3 regions of the Nocardiopsis sp. MT53 genome follow, and region 1 is predicted to be linked to each of the others. Evidence: predicted binding sites of a transcription regulator. Region 1 holds the regulator's gene; each other region holds the start of a gene.
The links. Region 1 encodes HrcA, which represses chaperone genes, less so after heat shock. Its sites were predicted from a motif close to TTGGCACTCTCNNNNNGAGAGTGCCAA; they were not measured.

Region 1 (4,933 bases):
TGTTTGGCGGCCTCGCGGGCGGTGGCCCGCCACTTGGCCAGTGACTTGGCCGCCCGGTCGCCCTTCCAGCGGGTGATGCTGCGCTCGGCCGACCAGGGGACGATCGCGTCGACCCCGGCCTCGGTCATCGTCTCCACGGCGGTCTCGCCGCGGTCGCCCTTGGCCAGGGCCTGCACCACGGTCAGCCGCGGGCGCGGAGCGGGTTCCAGGGTCCGTTCCAGGACCCGGCAGACGATGTGGTCCCTGCCGGTGTCGACGACCGTGCAGCGCAGCCGCAGTCCCAGCCCGTCGGACAGGTCGACGGCCTCACCGGCCCGCAGGCGCCGCACCGCGGCGGCGTGGTGCCCTTCCGGGCCGGTGAGGGTGACGGTGTCGGCCGCCAGCTCGGCCGTGTCGGCGAGGAAGACCGGCGGCGTCACTTGGCGCCGAAGGCGTCGCGGAGCTTGGCGAACAGGCCGCCGTGGCCGGGGCTGAACCGGCCCGGGGCGCGGTCCTCGCCGCGCAGCTCGGCGAGCTTGCGCAGCAGCCCCTCCTGCTCCTCGTCGAGCTTGCCCGGGGTCTCCACGTCGACGCGGATGCGCAGGTCGCCCCGGCCTCCGCCGTCGAGGTGGGTGACGCCCTTGTTGGGCAGGGTGATGACGTGGCCGGAGTTGGTGCCCGGGCGCAGGTCGATGTTCTCGGTGCCGTCGAGGGTCTCGAAGGCGAAGGAGGCGCCCAGCGCGGCCGCCGTCATGGGGACGGTGACCGTGCAGTGCAGGTCGTCGCCGCGCCGCTCGAAGGTGGGGTGCGGCCGCTGGACGATCTCCAGGATGATGTCGCCGCGCGGGCCGCCGTTGGGGCCGACCTCGCCCTCGCCGGCGAGCTGGATGCGGGTGCCGTCGTCGACGCCCGCGGGGATCTTGACGGTGCGGGTGACCTTCTCTCGCACCCGGCCCTCGCCCGCGCAGTCGGGGCAGGGGTCGGGGATGACCGAGCCCTGGCCGCCGCACTGGGGGCAGGGGCGGGAGGTCATGACCTGTCCGAGGAAGGAGCGGGTGACCTGGGAGACCTCGCCCTGACCGTGGCACATGTCACAGGTGGTGCGGTGGGTGCCGGCGGCCGTCCCCTCGCCCTGGCAGGTGGCGCACAGGATGGCGGTGGGGAAGGTGATCTCCTTGGTGACGCCGAACGCGGTCTCGGCCAGGTCCAGCTCGACGCGGATCTTGATGCTGCGCCCGCGCCGGACGCGCTCGCGGGGACCGCGCCCGCCCGCCTGGCCGCCGCCGAAGAAGGCGTTCATGATGTCGTCGAACGGGAACCCGGCGGCGCCGCCGAAGCCGCCCGCGCCGCCCCCGCCCGGGGCGAAGGGGTCCTGGCCCATGTCGAACATCCGGCGCTTGTTCTCGTCGGAGAGGACCTCGTAGGCCTGGGTCACCTCCTTGAAGCGCTCCTGGGTGGCGGGGTCCGGGTTGATGTCCGGGTGCAGCTCGCGCGCGAGCCTGCGGTACGCCTTCTTGATCTCGTCCTTGGAAGCGTCGCGACGCACACCGAGGACCTGGTAATAGTCTCTGGCCACTGAGTTACTGTCCTGCCAAAATCTGTCCGACATACCGAGCAACGGCGCGTACCGCCCCCATCGTCCCGGGGTAGTCCATCCGGGTGGGTCCCACGACACCGATCTTGGCGAGCGACTGGTTTCCCACACCGTAGTCGGCCGACACGACCGAGGTGGACCGCAGCCCCTCGTGGAAGTTCTCCGCGCCGATGCGCACCGTGAGCATCGACGGGTCCTTCGCCTCACCCAGCAAACGGATGAGGACCATGTTCTCTTCCAACGCCTCCAGGACGTCCCTCAGGCTGGCGGCGAAATCGACGGCCGCGAGGTTGGCCGTGCCCGCGAGGACCAGCTTCTCCTCGTGGCGTTCGACCAGGCTCTCCAGCAGTACGGACAGGACGGACGCCGCCATGGCGCGGTTCTCCTCGGGAACCTGCTGGGGCAGGTCCTCGACCGCGCCGGGGACCTCCGCGAGGTGCAGGCCGGCGGTGGCCCGGATGAGCATGCCGCGCAGGTCGGCGACCGCGTCGGCGTCGACCTCGCCCAGGCCGTCGATGACGCGCTGCTCGACCCGGCCGGTGTCGGTGATGACCACCAGCATGAGCCGCTGGCCCGCGAGGGGCACCAGCTCGACGTGCTGGACGGAGGAGCGGGTCAGCGACGGGTACTGGACGATCGCCACCTGGCGGGTGAGCTGCGCGAGCAGCCGGACCGTGCGGGCGACGATCTCGTCGAGGTCGACGGCGCCGTTGAGGAACGACTCGATGGCGCGGCGCTCCGCGGCCGAGAGGGGCTTGACCGAGGACAGGCGGTCGACGAAGAGCCGGTACCCCTTGTCCGTGGGCACGCGCCCGGCACTGGTGTGGGGCTGGGTGATGTACCCGTCCTCTTCCAGCGCGACCATGTCGTTGCGGATGGTGGCCGGGGAGACCCCGAGCCGATGGCGGTCGGCGAGGGCCTTGGACCCCACCGGTTCGTTGGTGCTGACGAAGTCCTCGACGACGGCACGCAGGACCGCGAGCTTGCGCTCATCCAGCAACTCGCCACCTCCTGGCACTCGATGGTCCTCAGTGCTAATTCTATGCCCGGACGCAAACCCCGGCCGCTCCGCGGGCGGGTGCGGCGCCGGCGCGGCGCCTTCCCCGCCGGCGGGGGGCGCCGTCTGTAGACTGCACCACCGTGGCTACCAAGGGAACCGGCCGGTACGGCCGCGATGTGCTGGCCTCGGCGCGCAACCGACCCGAGCGGAGGGTCCGCGAGGTCCCGCTCGACCGCGACCTCGTGGTGGAGGACGCCGGGGAGGCGTTCTGCGGCGCGGTGGTCGGCTGGGACAAGGCGACCGTGACCCTGGAGGACCGGTACGGGCGGCGCCGGGTGTTCGCACTGGAACCGGCCGCCTTCCTGGTGGACGGCGAGCCGGTGACCCTGGTGCGGCCGTCCGCCGCGCCGCGGGGGCCGCTGCGCAGCGCCTCCGGCTCGGTCGCCGTCCAGGGCCTGAGGGCGCGCACGGCCCGGGAGGGCCGGATCTACGTCGAGGGCGCCCACGACGCGGAGCTGGTCGAGAAGGTGTGGGGGCACGACCTGCGCGTGGAGGGGGTGGCCGTCGAGTTCCTGGAGGGGGTCGACGACCTGCCCGCGATCGTGGCGGAGTTCACCCCCGGCCCGGGGCGGCGCCTGGGGGTCCTGGTGGACCACCTGGTGCCGGGGTCGAAGGAGTCGCGGATCGCCGAGCGGGTGCGGGGCGGGGACGTCCTGGTGGCGGGCCACCCCTACGTCGACGTGTGGCAGGCGGTGCGGCCGGCCGCGCTGGGCATCCGCGCCTGGCCCGAGGTGCCCAGGGGGGTCCCCTGGAAGGAGGGGGTCCTGGAGGCGCTGGGCTGGCGGATGAGCACGGGTGAGGCGTGGCGCCGGATCCTGGGTTCGGTGCGAACCTATGCTGACCTGGAACCGGCCCTGTCGGGTCGGGTGGAGGAACTCATCGATTTCGTCACCGGCCCGCACGGACCGTGACCCCCCTTGCGCCTAGGATTCAGACCGGACACGAGGCCGGTTTCTGCCTCCGGTCGTCGGTACGGCCCGGTAGACACGAGATAGCGCCCCTCACCAGCGGAGCCGAGGAAGAGCATGAGCGAGACCCCGACGAATCCCCCGTCCCCGGAGGACCCGAACCAGGGCCCGCCCTCCGGCGAGCAGCCGCAGGCGCCGTCCCCCTACTCCCCGGAGTACGGTGAGCAGCGGGGGCAGGAGCAGTACGGCGCGCAGCCGTCCGGCGGGTACCCCGCCCACGGCCCCTCGGGAGAGCAGCCGGGGTACGCGCAGCCCTCCGGCTCCCAGCCCGGGTACGGCCAGTACGGCCAGCCCTCCGGCGGACAGCCCGGCCACGGGCAGTACGGCGGGCAGCCCTCCGGCGAGCAGCCGGGCCACGCGCAGCCCTCCGGCTCCCAGCCCGGATACGGGCAGTACGGCCAGCCCTCGGGCGGACAGCCGGGGTACGGACAGTACGGCGGGCAGCCGCAGTACGAGCAGCCCCAGGCGCAGCCCCCGCAGGCACAGCAGCCGCAGTACGGACAGGGCCAGCCCGGCTTCGCCCCGGCGCCCGGCGCCCCGCCCTACGGCCCGCCTCAGCCGCAGGCCCAGCCGCCCTACGGGGACCAGGGCCCGTACGGCGGGGCCCCGCAGCAGCCGCAGCCGCAGGGTCAGCCGCAGTACGGTGTACCCCAGGGGCAGCCGCAGTACGGGCAGCCGCAACCCGGGGCCGGTGCCTCCGGCGCCCCGGTCCAGAACGGCGACAACGACGTCCTGATGGCGATGCTCGCCCACCTGTCCGGCTTCATCATCGCCTGCCTGGGCTGGATCCCCCCGCTGGCGATCTACTTCGCCAGGCGGAACACCTCGCCGTACGTGCGCCACCACGCCTCCGAGGCGGCGAACTTCCAGATCACGCTGCTCATCCCGTACATCTTCGCCGGGGTGGTCTTCATCGGTCTGGGTATCTTCTTCCCGAACCTGTCGTGGATCGGTTCCCTGCTGATCGCCCTGATCTGGATCGTTTCGATCGTGTTCGGCGTCCTAGGAGCCAACGGAGCCAACAAGGGGGCGTGGTACCGCTACCCGTTCAGCATCCGTCTGCTCAAGTGACCGACCGCACCCGCGAACGCACCCGTCCCTAAGGAACCCGAGATGTCCTACCCCAACACGCCACCGCCGGAAGACCCCTACGGCCAGCACCCGCAGCAGGGCGGCCAGGACCAGTCCGGCGGCTACCCCGCGCCCGGTCAGCAGAACCCGTCCGGCGGCTACCCCGCGCCCGGTCAGCAGAACCCGTCCGGCGGCTACCCCGCGCCCGGCTACCAGGGCCAGTCCGGCGGCTACCCGGCGCCCGGTCAGCAGGACCCCTCC
Region 2 (4,933 bases), 2.8 Mb from region 1:
ATCGGGTTCCCCCGGTGTTCCTGGCCGCTGCGCGGTAACGCCCCCCCGGGCGTTTGCATCCGTCACGCTAGTGATCATGCCCCCGTCCGCCGACCTGACCGCTCCAATCGCCAACTACGGAATGGTTACGTTTTGGGAAATTCACCCCAAAACGGATCGGCGCGTGCGGTCAAACCCGAAGCGTACGTGATAGTGCACACCTTCTCGACCCCGGGCCCGGCACCCCCGGGGACGCGGGCGGCTTGGCCCCCGCGCACAGACCGGTGGGCCGGTCCGGGAGCATCCCGGACCGGCCCACCCCGGCGTCCGCGGACGGAGTCCGCCGCGGTCCGTCAGTGGCCGTGGCCGTGGCCGTCGTCGTCGCCCTCGTCCTCGGGCTTGTCCGCAACCAGCACCTCGGTGGTCAGCAGCATGCCCGCGATGGAGGCGGCGTTCTGCACGGCGGAGCGGGAGACCTTGACCGGGTCGATGATGCCCTCCGCGGTCAGGTCGCCGTAGGTGCCCTTGGCGGCGTTGTAGCCGTGGCCGACCTCCATCTCGGAGACGCGGTGGACCACCACGAAGCCCTCGGCGCCGGCGTTCTCGGCGATCCAGCGGGCGGGCTGGGTCAGGGCGCGGCGCACGATGCCCACACCGGTGGCCTCGTCGCCGGTCAGGCCCAGGTCGTCCAGGGCGGTGGAGGCGTGCACCAGGGAGGCGCCGCCGCCGGCGACGATGCCCTCCTCGATGGCCGCGCGGGTCGCCGAGATGGCGTCCTCGAGGCGGTGCTTCTTCTCCTTGAGCTCGACCTCGGTGGCCGCGCCCACGCGCAGCACCGAGACGCCGCCGGCCAGCTTGGCCAGGCGCTCCTGGAGCTTCTCGCGGTCCCAGTCGGAGTCGCTGGCCTCGATCTCCTTGCGGATCTGGGAGATGCGGTCCTCGACCTCGGACTGCTCGCCGGCACCGTCCACGACGGTGGTGGTGTCCTTGGTGACGGTGATGCGGCGGGCGTTGCCCAGCACGTCGACGTCGGCGTTCTCCAGGGTGAGGCCGACCTCCTCGGCGATGACCTGGCCGCCGGTGAGGATCGCGATGTCCTGGAGCATGGCCTTGCGGCGCTCGCCGAAGCCGGGGGCCTTGACCGCGGCGACGTTCAGGGTGCCGCGGATCTTGTTGAGCACCAGGGCGCCCAGGGCGTCGCCCTCGATGTCCTCGGCGATGATCAGCAGCGGCTTCTTGTTCTGGACGATCTTCTCCAGCAGCGGGAGGAGCTCGTTCAGGTTGGAGATCTTGCCCTGGCTGATGAGGATCTGCGCGTCCTCCAGCACCGCCTCCTGGCGGTCGCCGTCGGTCACGAAGTAGGGCGAGATGTAGCCCTTGTCGAACTGGAGGCCCTCGGTGAACTCCAGGTCCAGCCCGAAGGTCGGGGACTCCTCGACGGTGATGACGCCGTCCTTGCCGACCTTGTCGAACGCCTCGGCGATCAGGTCGCCGATCTGGGCGTCCTGGGCGGAGTTGGTGGCGACGTAGGCGATGTCCGCGCGCTCCTCGACGGGGCGGGCGCGCTCCAGCAGGATCTCGGACACCTTGGCGGCCGCGGCGTCGATGCCCTTCTTCAGGGACATCGGGGAGGCGCCGGCGGCGACGCTGCGCAGGCCCTCGCGGACCAGCGCCTGGGCCAGCACCGTGGCGGTGGTGGTGCCGTCGCCCGCGGCGTCGTTGGTCTTGGTGGCGACCTCCTTGACGAGCTGGGCGCCCAGGTTCTCGTAGGGGTCGTCCAGCTCGATCTCACGCGCGACGGTCACACCGTCGTTGGTGATGGTCGGGGCACCGAACTTCTTGTCGATGACGACGTTGCGGCCGCGCGGGCCCAGCGTCACCTTGACGGCGTCGGCGAGGCGGTCGACGCCCCGCTCGAGGGCGCGGCGGGCGCCGTCCTCGAACTCCAGGATCTTCGGCATTCCGTTCTTCCTTGGTAGGCCTGGCCAAAAACAGGCATCCCGCCCGCCCGGCGAGGCGCCGACCGGTGCGGGATGCGGATACTGCTCCGGGCCCGTGCGAGCGGGCCGCGTCGAGGACTACTTCTCGACGACCGCGAGGAGGTCGCGGGCGGAGAGGACCAGGTACTCCTGGCCGTCGTACTTGACCTCGGTGCCGCCGTACTTGCTGTAGAGGACGATGTCGCCGACCTGGACGTCCAGCGGGATGCGGTTCTCGCCCTCGTCGTCCCAGCGGCCCGGGCCCACGGCCAGGACCTCGCCCTCCTGGGGCTTCTCCTTGGCGGTGTCCGGGATGACCAGGCCGGAGGCGGTGGTCTGCTCGGCCTCCAGGGCCTTGACCACGACGCGGTCCTCGAGCGGCTTCAGCACGGTCTTGGTGGCGGTCGACACTGTGTGACCTCCCCCTTCAGGATTTCGGTGTCCAGTACTTCCGGTCCGCACGCGTGAGAGCGCGGACCGGCTGAGAAAAAGGGGCGACCGCGGCGGCCTGTCGTCGCGGGTGCCAGACCGGCCTCGTCGCGATTAGCACTCTACCCCCGAGAGTGCCAGAATGGAAATGTGGCCGTGACCCCTGGTCAGCGGCGTTACCGGACCCGGCACCGTGCGGGGCCGCTCCACCCCGGCGAAGGAGATCCATGCGCGCGCCCGCGTTCGAGGCCCTGCTGACCGAAGCGGGCCGGGAGGTCCTGGCGTCGGTGGACGCCGAGTCGGCCGCCCGGGACGCACTGGCGGCGGCCTCCCGGCTGCGCGAGGACCCGCGGGTGGCCGCCCTCGACCCCGGCCTACCCGTTTCCGAGCTGGTGAACGCGGTCCTCACCCAGATTTCGCTGCGCGTTCGCGGACGCGCCAAGTTCGGCGGCCTGGCGGACCGCATGTACTTCACCCCGAACGGCCTGGAGCAGTCCACCCGCCGGTCGGTCGCCGAGTACCGGGCCGAGCGGGTGGCGCGGGCGCACGCGGGCCCCGCGGGCGACCTGTGCTGCGGGATCGGCGCGGACCTGCTGGCGCTGGCGGCCCGGGGGATCCCGGTGGAGGGGGTGGAGCTGGACCCGGCGACCGCGGCGGTGGCCCGGGCCAACATCGGGGCGCTGGGGCTGGAGGGCACGGCCCGGGTGCGCGAGGGCGACGTCACGGAGGTCTCCCCGGGCGAGTACCCGCTGCTGGTGTGCGACCCGGCCCGGCGCGGCGGGCGCGGCCGGGTGTTCGACCCCGCCGCCTACTCCCCGCCCTGGGACGTGGCGGTGGCCCTGGCCGAGGGGGCGGAGGCGGCCTGCCTGAAGGCCGCCCCGGGCATCCCGCACGAGGCGCTGGCCCCGGGCGCGGACACCGAGTGGATCTCGGTGGACGGCGAGCTGAAGGAGGCGGCCCTGTGGTTCGGGGCGCTGGCCGGCGGGCCGCGCCGCCGGGCCACGGTGCTGTCCGAGCGCGACGGCTCGCGCACGCACCTGGACGAGGACCCCGGCCTGGGGCCGGCGCCGGTGGCCCCGGCGCGCCGGTACCTGTACGACCCGGACCCCGCGGTGGTGCGCTCGCACCTGGTGGCCGAGGCGGCGGCCCGGGTGGACGGGGCGCTGCTGGACGAGCGGATCGCGTACTTCACTGCGGACGCGGCGGTGCGCTCCCCGCTGTGGCGGGTGCTGGAGGTGGAGGAGGTCCTGCCCTTCTCCCTCAAGCGGGTCAGGGCCGCGCTGCGCGAGCGCGGGGTGGGCACGGTGACGGTGATGAAGCGGGGGTCCGCGGTGGACACCGAGAAGCTGCGCCGCGGCCTGAAGCCCTCCGGCCCCGGGACGGCCACGGTGGTGCTCACCAGGATCGGGGAGCGGCCCTTCGCGCTGCTGTGCCGCGAGGCGGCCGCGACGGCGGTCTGACCTGGAACGACGGCCCGGTCCGGCCGGGAGGGGGCGGTCACCCAGAGTAGGACCCGAGGTATCGGATCGTTATCTCACAGGGCGGATATCTTTCCCGATCCCCTGGGGGGAGGGCTCTCCGGGTCGTTAGACTGGGGCCGCGATTCCCTCCCTTCTCATGGGTTCACCCGGAAGGCCGTGCGTGAGTGATCCGCAACGCGGTTCGGTCGACGCTGGCCCCTTGCCTCGCGCGTATACACACAGTCACACTCTGATCACAGTGAGGCGCGAACGCCTGCGGGACCGCCGCCCGCCCGGGGACCATCGAGAACCCGACCTGCCCGGAACACCCACCGTCCATTCCCCCGGGCCAGGTGTCGGGAGCGCCAGAGAGAACAAGGAGCACCTCGGTGGAACAGAGCAATCACAACTTCCTCAACGGGGGAGGTCAGGCCGGGATCTCCGACCGCATGCGCGACCTGCTCTCCCAGGCGGCCCACGAGCACGACTCCGAGCAGAAGACGCAGGGTGCGGTCACCGAGGAGATGCGCCAGCGCCTGGAGGGCATGGAGTGGCTCCTGCGTGAGCTGCGCGAGCGCGAGCTCACCGCGCTCGCCGAGTCCCTCACCGCGGTCGACGGCCGCATCGACGACTTCCTGGCCCGCCCGCCGGAATGGGCCGAGACCCTGGCCGAGCACATCGAGGTCGTGGGCCGCCAGGTCAAGCCGCTGTCGGACATGCCGTCCCTGCGCGCGGACACCCACCGCATCGCCGGGCACCTGGACACCGCGCTCACCCGTCTCCAGCGCATGTCGGAGACCGGGAACCGCACCGCCGAGCAGGTCGGCGAGCTGGGCGAGCGGCTGACCACCCTGTCGGAGGCCTTCGAGTCGCGGCTGGAGGCCCTCGACGGCGCCCTGTCCGCGCTCAGCGCCAGGACCGAGGCCGTGGAGTCCTCGCTCACCGCGCTCGCCGAGGTCTCCGGCACCCGGCACACCGAGCTGGCCGAGGCGCTGGCCGAGAGCCGCACCGTCCTCACCGAGGCCGTCGCGGGCACCCGCGAGGAGCTGTCCACCGCCCTGGGCGAGGCCCGCACCGCGCTGGCGG
Region 3 (4,933 bases), 2.6 Mb from region 1:
GGGTGGGGGAGGCGCTCACCCGGCACGCGGTGGACTGGATCCGCGGCCAGGGCATGGGCATGGCCGTCGTCGAGACCGGCGGGGACGAGGGGCACGCCCCGGCCCGGCGCACCTACGAGAAGGCGGGCCTGACCGAGCTGCCGGTCTCCCGCTACTTCCAGGCCCTGTGACGGCGGCCGGGCCGGGTGCCGCGCGCCCGACACCCGGCCCCCGGCGGCGGCCGGGCGCGCGCGGACACGGGCCGTAACCTGGAGTCCCACCGGGGGCGGTCCCCGGGGAGCTCCGGATGAGGCGGCGATGTCGGCGACGCGGTTGTTGGTGCTGGGTGTGGTGCGCATCTCGGGGCGCGCCCACGGGTATCGGGTCGGCCGCGAGCTGATGGACTGGGGCGCCTCGGAGTGGGCCAACGTCAAGTGGGGGTCCATCTACCACGCGCTGCGCAAGCTCACCGCCGAGGGCAGGCTGCGGGAGGTCGAGGCCGAGGGCGACGATGTGGTGGAGCGCGTCTCCTACGAGATCACCGGGGAGGGCGAGGCCGAGTTCCACCGGCTGCTGCGCAAGGCGCTCTCCCACGCGGGCGACGACCACGCGCTGCTGTGCGCCGGGGTCACCCTGATGACGGCGCTGCCGCGGGCCGAGGTGGTCGAACTGCTCCGGAGCCGGATCGCCGACCTGGAGAAGAGCAGCGCCCAGGCGCTGGAGATCGGCCGGCTGAGCACCGAGGAGTGGAACAAGCCCGAGCACGTGCGCCCGCTCTTCACCCTGTGGGAGCTGACCGTGGGGGCGGCCGTCGAGTGGACCCGAAGGCTCATCCGCGAGCTGGAGGAGGGGCGCTACACCATGGCCGACGACGGACCGCAGGCCTTCGGCCTGCCGCCCGCGGGGGCCCCGCGCGGGTAGGCGCGCGGAGCGGGGCCGGTGCCCGCGCACCCTCGTATTAAAACTTGAATATGGGCGGGGGGTGGGGCAGACTCTCCATATTCAACTTTGAATAAGGAGTCGCGGATGATCCGTACCCGGGATCTCACCAAGCACTTCCGCGTCGGCAGGGAGACCGTCGAGGCGGTCCGGGGCATCGACATCGACGTCGCCGCAGGCGAACTCGTCGCCCTGCTCGGCCCCAACGGCGCGGGCAAGTCCACCACCCTGCGCATGCTCACCACCCTGCTCGAACCCACCTCCGGCACCGCCGTGGTCGCCGGGCGCGACGTGCGCGCCGAGCCGGCCGAGGTGCGGCGCCGCATCGGGTTCGTCGGCCAGGGGCACGGCGCGGGCGAGGACCAGCGCGCCGGGGAGGAGCTCTACACCCAGGGCCTGCTCTACGGGCTGGACCGGGCGACGGCCGGGGCGCGCACCGCCGAGCTGCTCGACATGCTCGAACTGTCGGGGGCCGCGGACCGCGAGGTCACCAAGCTGTCCGGCGGGCAGCGGCGCCGCCTCGACATCGCGATGGGGCTCATCCACCGGCCGCCGCTGCTGTTCCTCGACGAGCCGTCCACCGGCCTGGACCCGCACAGCCGCGCCAACCTGTGGGACCACATCGCCCGCCTGCGGGCGGAGTTCGGCACCACCATCGTCCTGACCACCCACTACCTCGACGAGGCCGACGAGGCGGCCGAGCGGGTCCTGGTCATCGACCACGGGCGGGTCATCGCCGACGGCACCGCCGACGAGCTCAAGGGCGGGGTCTCCGGCGACCTCGTCACCTTCACCGTCGCCGACGCGGAGGCCGCGGCCGCCGGCGCCGCGATAGCGGAGAAGCTGCCCACCGCCCGGGAGGTCGAGGTCGTCCCCGGCCGCGAGACCGGGGTGCGGCTGCGGATCGAGCGCGGCGACGCCGTCCTGCCCGAGCTGCTGCGCTCCCTGGACGGCTCCGGGATCGCCCTGACCACCGTGCGGGTGCAGCGCCCCACCCTCGACGACGTCTTCCTGACCCTCACCGGCCGCAGCCTGCGGGAGGAGAACCCGTGACCACCGAGACCACGACGGCCGACACCGCCGCCGACACGCCCAGCACCGCCGCCGCGCGGCGCTCGTCCCTGCCCAGGGACACCTGGCTGATGTTCGTCCGCCAGTTCCGCCCGCTGCTGCACCGGCCGGCCTTCCTGCTGTTCGGCATGCTCCAGCCGGTCCTGTACCTGGTGCTGTTCGCGCCGCTGCTCACCGGGCTGGCCGGGGCCCAGGGCGAGAACCCCTGGCAGTGGTTCGTGCCGGGGCTGCTGGTCATGCTCGCCCTGTTCACCGCGGGCTTCGCCGGGTTCGGGCTGCTGCCGGAGATCTCCTCGGGGGCGCACGAGCGGCTGATGGCGACCCCGGCCTCCCGGGTGGCCCTGCTGCTGGGACGGGTGCTGCGCGACGTGGCCGTCATGGCGCTGCAGATGGCGCTCATCGTCGTCCTGGTCGTGCCATTCGGGTTCCGCGTCCCGGTGGCCGGCTTCGCCGCCGGCCTGCTGCTGCTCATCGTGCTGGGCGTCGGCCTGTCGTCGCTGTCGTACCTGGTCGCCCTCAAGGTCCGGCAGACCTACGTGTTCGCGCCCATCGTGCAGACCGCCGTGATGCCGCTGATGCTGCTGTCGGGCGTGCTGCTGCCGATGGACCTGGCCCCGGACTGGCTGTACGCGCTGTCCCGGGCCAACCCCGTCGCCTACGTGGTGGACGCGGAGCGGGCGCTGTTCGCGGGCGAGTGGAACGCGGCCGTGGGCATCGGCTGGGCGGTGGCCCTGGCGACCACCCTGCTGGTCCTGGGACTGGGGTCGCGGGCGATGCGCCGGATCTCCGCCTGACCCCCGCCCATGCTCGGCCGGTCTCGTCCGCCGCGAGCGGAAAAACCTGTCACATGGGGGGTTTGCGCAGGTGAACGCGTGTCGAAGAGGTGGTGGAATCGTGACCGCATCGTTTGCACTCTCCCATGCCGAGTGCTAAAAAGGGATCTGGTTAGCACTCGCCCCGGCTGAGTGCTAAACCGGATCGAGGCTGCGAGACCGCGGCCGCCGGCAACAGGGTCGCCGGCGGATCCGCGGTCGTCCGTCGCGGGCGCACGCCTCGTCCCACCGCGTATCAGCCCGGTCACGGGAGGACAAGAACTCAATGGCAGCCAAACTGATCGCGTTCGACGAGGAGGCCCGTCGCGGCCTCGAGCGCGGCATGAACCAGCTTGCGGACGCCGTCAAGGTGACGCTCGGCCCCAAGGGCCGCAACGTCGTCCTGGAGAAGAAGTGGGGCGCCCCCACCATCACCAACGATGGTGTCTCCATCGCCAAGGAGATCGAGCTCGAGGACCCGTGGGAGAAGATCGGGGCCGAGCTGGTCAAGGAGGTCGCCAAGAAGACCGACGACGTCGCGGGTGACGGCACCACCACCGCCACCGTCCTGGCCCAGGCGCTCGTGCGCGAGGGCCTGCGCAACGTCGCCGCCGGCGCCAACCCGATCAGTCTCAAGCGGGGCATCGAGGCCGCCGTCTCCCGCATCAGCGAGGAGCTGGGCAACCTCTCCAAGGAGATCGAGACCAAGGAGCAGATCGCCTCCACCGCCTCCATCTCCGCCGGCGACACCCAGATCGGCGAGACCATCGCCGAGGCGATGGACAAGGTCGGCAAGGAAGGCGTCATCACCGTCGAGGAGGGGCAGACCTTCGGGCTCGAGCTGGAGCTCGCCGAGGGCATGCGCTTCGACAAGGGCTACATTTCGCCCTACTTCGCCACCGACCTGGAGCGCATGGAGACGGTCCTGGAGGACCCGTACATCCTCATCGCGAACCAGAAGATCTCCAACAACAACGAGTTCCTCCCCATCGTGGAGAAGGTGCTCCAGGCCGGCCGTCCGCTGGTCGTCATCGCGGAGGACGTCGAGCAGGGCGCGCTGCAGACCCTGGTCGTCAACAAGATCCGCGGCACCTTCAAGTCCGTCGCCGTCAAGGCCCCGGGCTTCGGTGACCGCCGCAAGGCCCAGCTCGGCGACATCGCCGTGCTGACCGGCGGCCAGGTCATCACCGAGGAGGTCGGCCTCAAGCTGGAGAACACCGAGCTCGACATGCTCGGCCGCGCCCGCAAGATCGTCGTCACCAAGGACGAGACCACCATCGTCGACGGTGCCGGCGACGCCACCGCCATCGCCGGTCGCGTCAACGAGATCCGCAACGAGATCGAGCGCACCGACTCCGACTACGACCGCGAGAAGCTCCAGGAGCGCCTCGCCCGCCTGGCCGGCGGCGTCGCGGTCATCAAGGCCGGTGCCGCCACCGAGGTGGAGCTCAAGGAGCGCAAGCACCGCATCGAGGACGCCGTCCGCAACGCCAAGGCCGCGGTCGAGGAGGGCATCCTCCCCGGCGGTGGTGTGGCGCTGCTGCAGGCCAGCGTCCCGGCGTTCGAGAAGCTGGAGCTGGAGGGCGACGAGGCCATCGGTGCCGACATCGTCCGCCGCGCCATCGCCGAGCCGCTGAAGCAGATCGCCGTGAACGCCGGCCTCGAGGGCGGCGTTGTGGCGGACAAGGTCCGCAACCTGGAGCCCGGGTTCGGCCTCAACGCCGCCACCGGTGAGTACACCGACCTGTTCAAGGACGGCGTCATCGACCCGACCAAGGTCACCCGTTCCGCTCTGCAGAACGCGGCCTCCATCGCCGGTCTGTTCCTGACCACCGAGGCCGTCATCGCCGAGAAGCCGGAGAAGGCGGCCCCCGCGGCCGACCCGACCGGCGGCATGGGCGGCATGGACTTCTAGTCCCCAGGAGTTCGGGGTCGGGATACGCGACCTCAACCCGCGACGACCGGGCGGCCCCCTCGGGGCCGCCCGGTTCCGCTTTCCGGGCACCCGTTCGCGGACACCCGGTCCCGGGAGGCGTCAGTCCCAGGAGATGAGCGAGAGGTCGACCGCCGCGCGCACCGCCGCGGTGCGGGTCTCCACGCCGAGCTTGGCGTAGATGCGCTGAAGGTGGGTC

Region 2: a site for HrcA is predicted at 2,502-2,528, ahead of groES (co-chaperone GroES). Genes of this name have one in related genera too.
Region 3: a site for HrcA is predicted at 2,896-2,922, ahead of groL (chaperonin GroEL). Genes of this name have one in related genera too.

What each region holds. Positions count from the first base shown of each region.
Region 1 covers NZ_CP080599.1:280,285-285,217, forward strand. The annotation lists gene K1J57_RS01220 (16S rRNA (uracil(1498)-N(3))-methyltransferase) at 1-419, opposite strand, end outside; gene dnaJ (molecular chaperone DnaJ) at 416-1,555, opposite strand; gene hrcA (heat-inducible transcriptional repressor HrcA) at 1,560-2,573, opposite strand; gene K1J57_RS01235 (DUF3097 domain-containing protein) at 2,714-3,544, shown strand; gene K1J57_RS34110 (DUF4870 domain-containing protein) at 4,343-4,672, shown strand; gene K1J57_RS01245 (DUF4870 domain-containing protein) at 4,715-4,933, shown strand, end outside.
Region 2 covers NZ_CP080599.1:3,107,095-3,112,027, reverse strand. The annotation lists gene groL (chaperonin GroEL) at 333-1,940, opposite strand; gene groES (co-chaperone GroES) at 2,058-2,369, opposite strand; gene K1J57_RS13885 (class I SAM-dependent methyltransferase) at 2,615-3,847, shown strand; gene K1J57_RS13880 (hypothetical protein) at 4,237-4,933, shown strand, end outside.
Region 3 covers NZ_CP080599.1:2,905,309-2,910,241, forward strand. The annotation lists gene K1J57_RS12975 (GNAT family N-acetyltransferase) at 1-170, shown strand, start outside; gene K1J57_RS12980 (PadR family transcriptional regulator) at 298-900, shown strand; gene K1J57_RS12985 (ATP-binding cassette domain-containing protein) at 1,006-1,971, shown strand; gene K1J57_RS12990 (ABC transporter permease) at 1,968-2,783, shown strand; gene groL (chaperonin GroEL) at 3,088-4,716, shown strand; gene K1J57_RS13000 (response regulator transcription factor) at 4,837-4,933, opposite strand, start outside.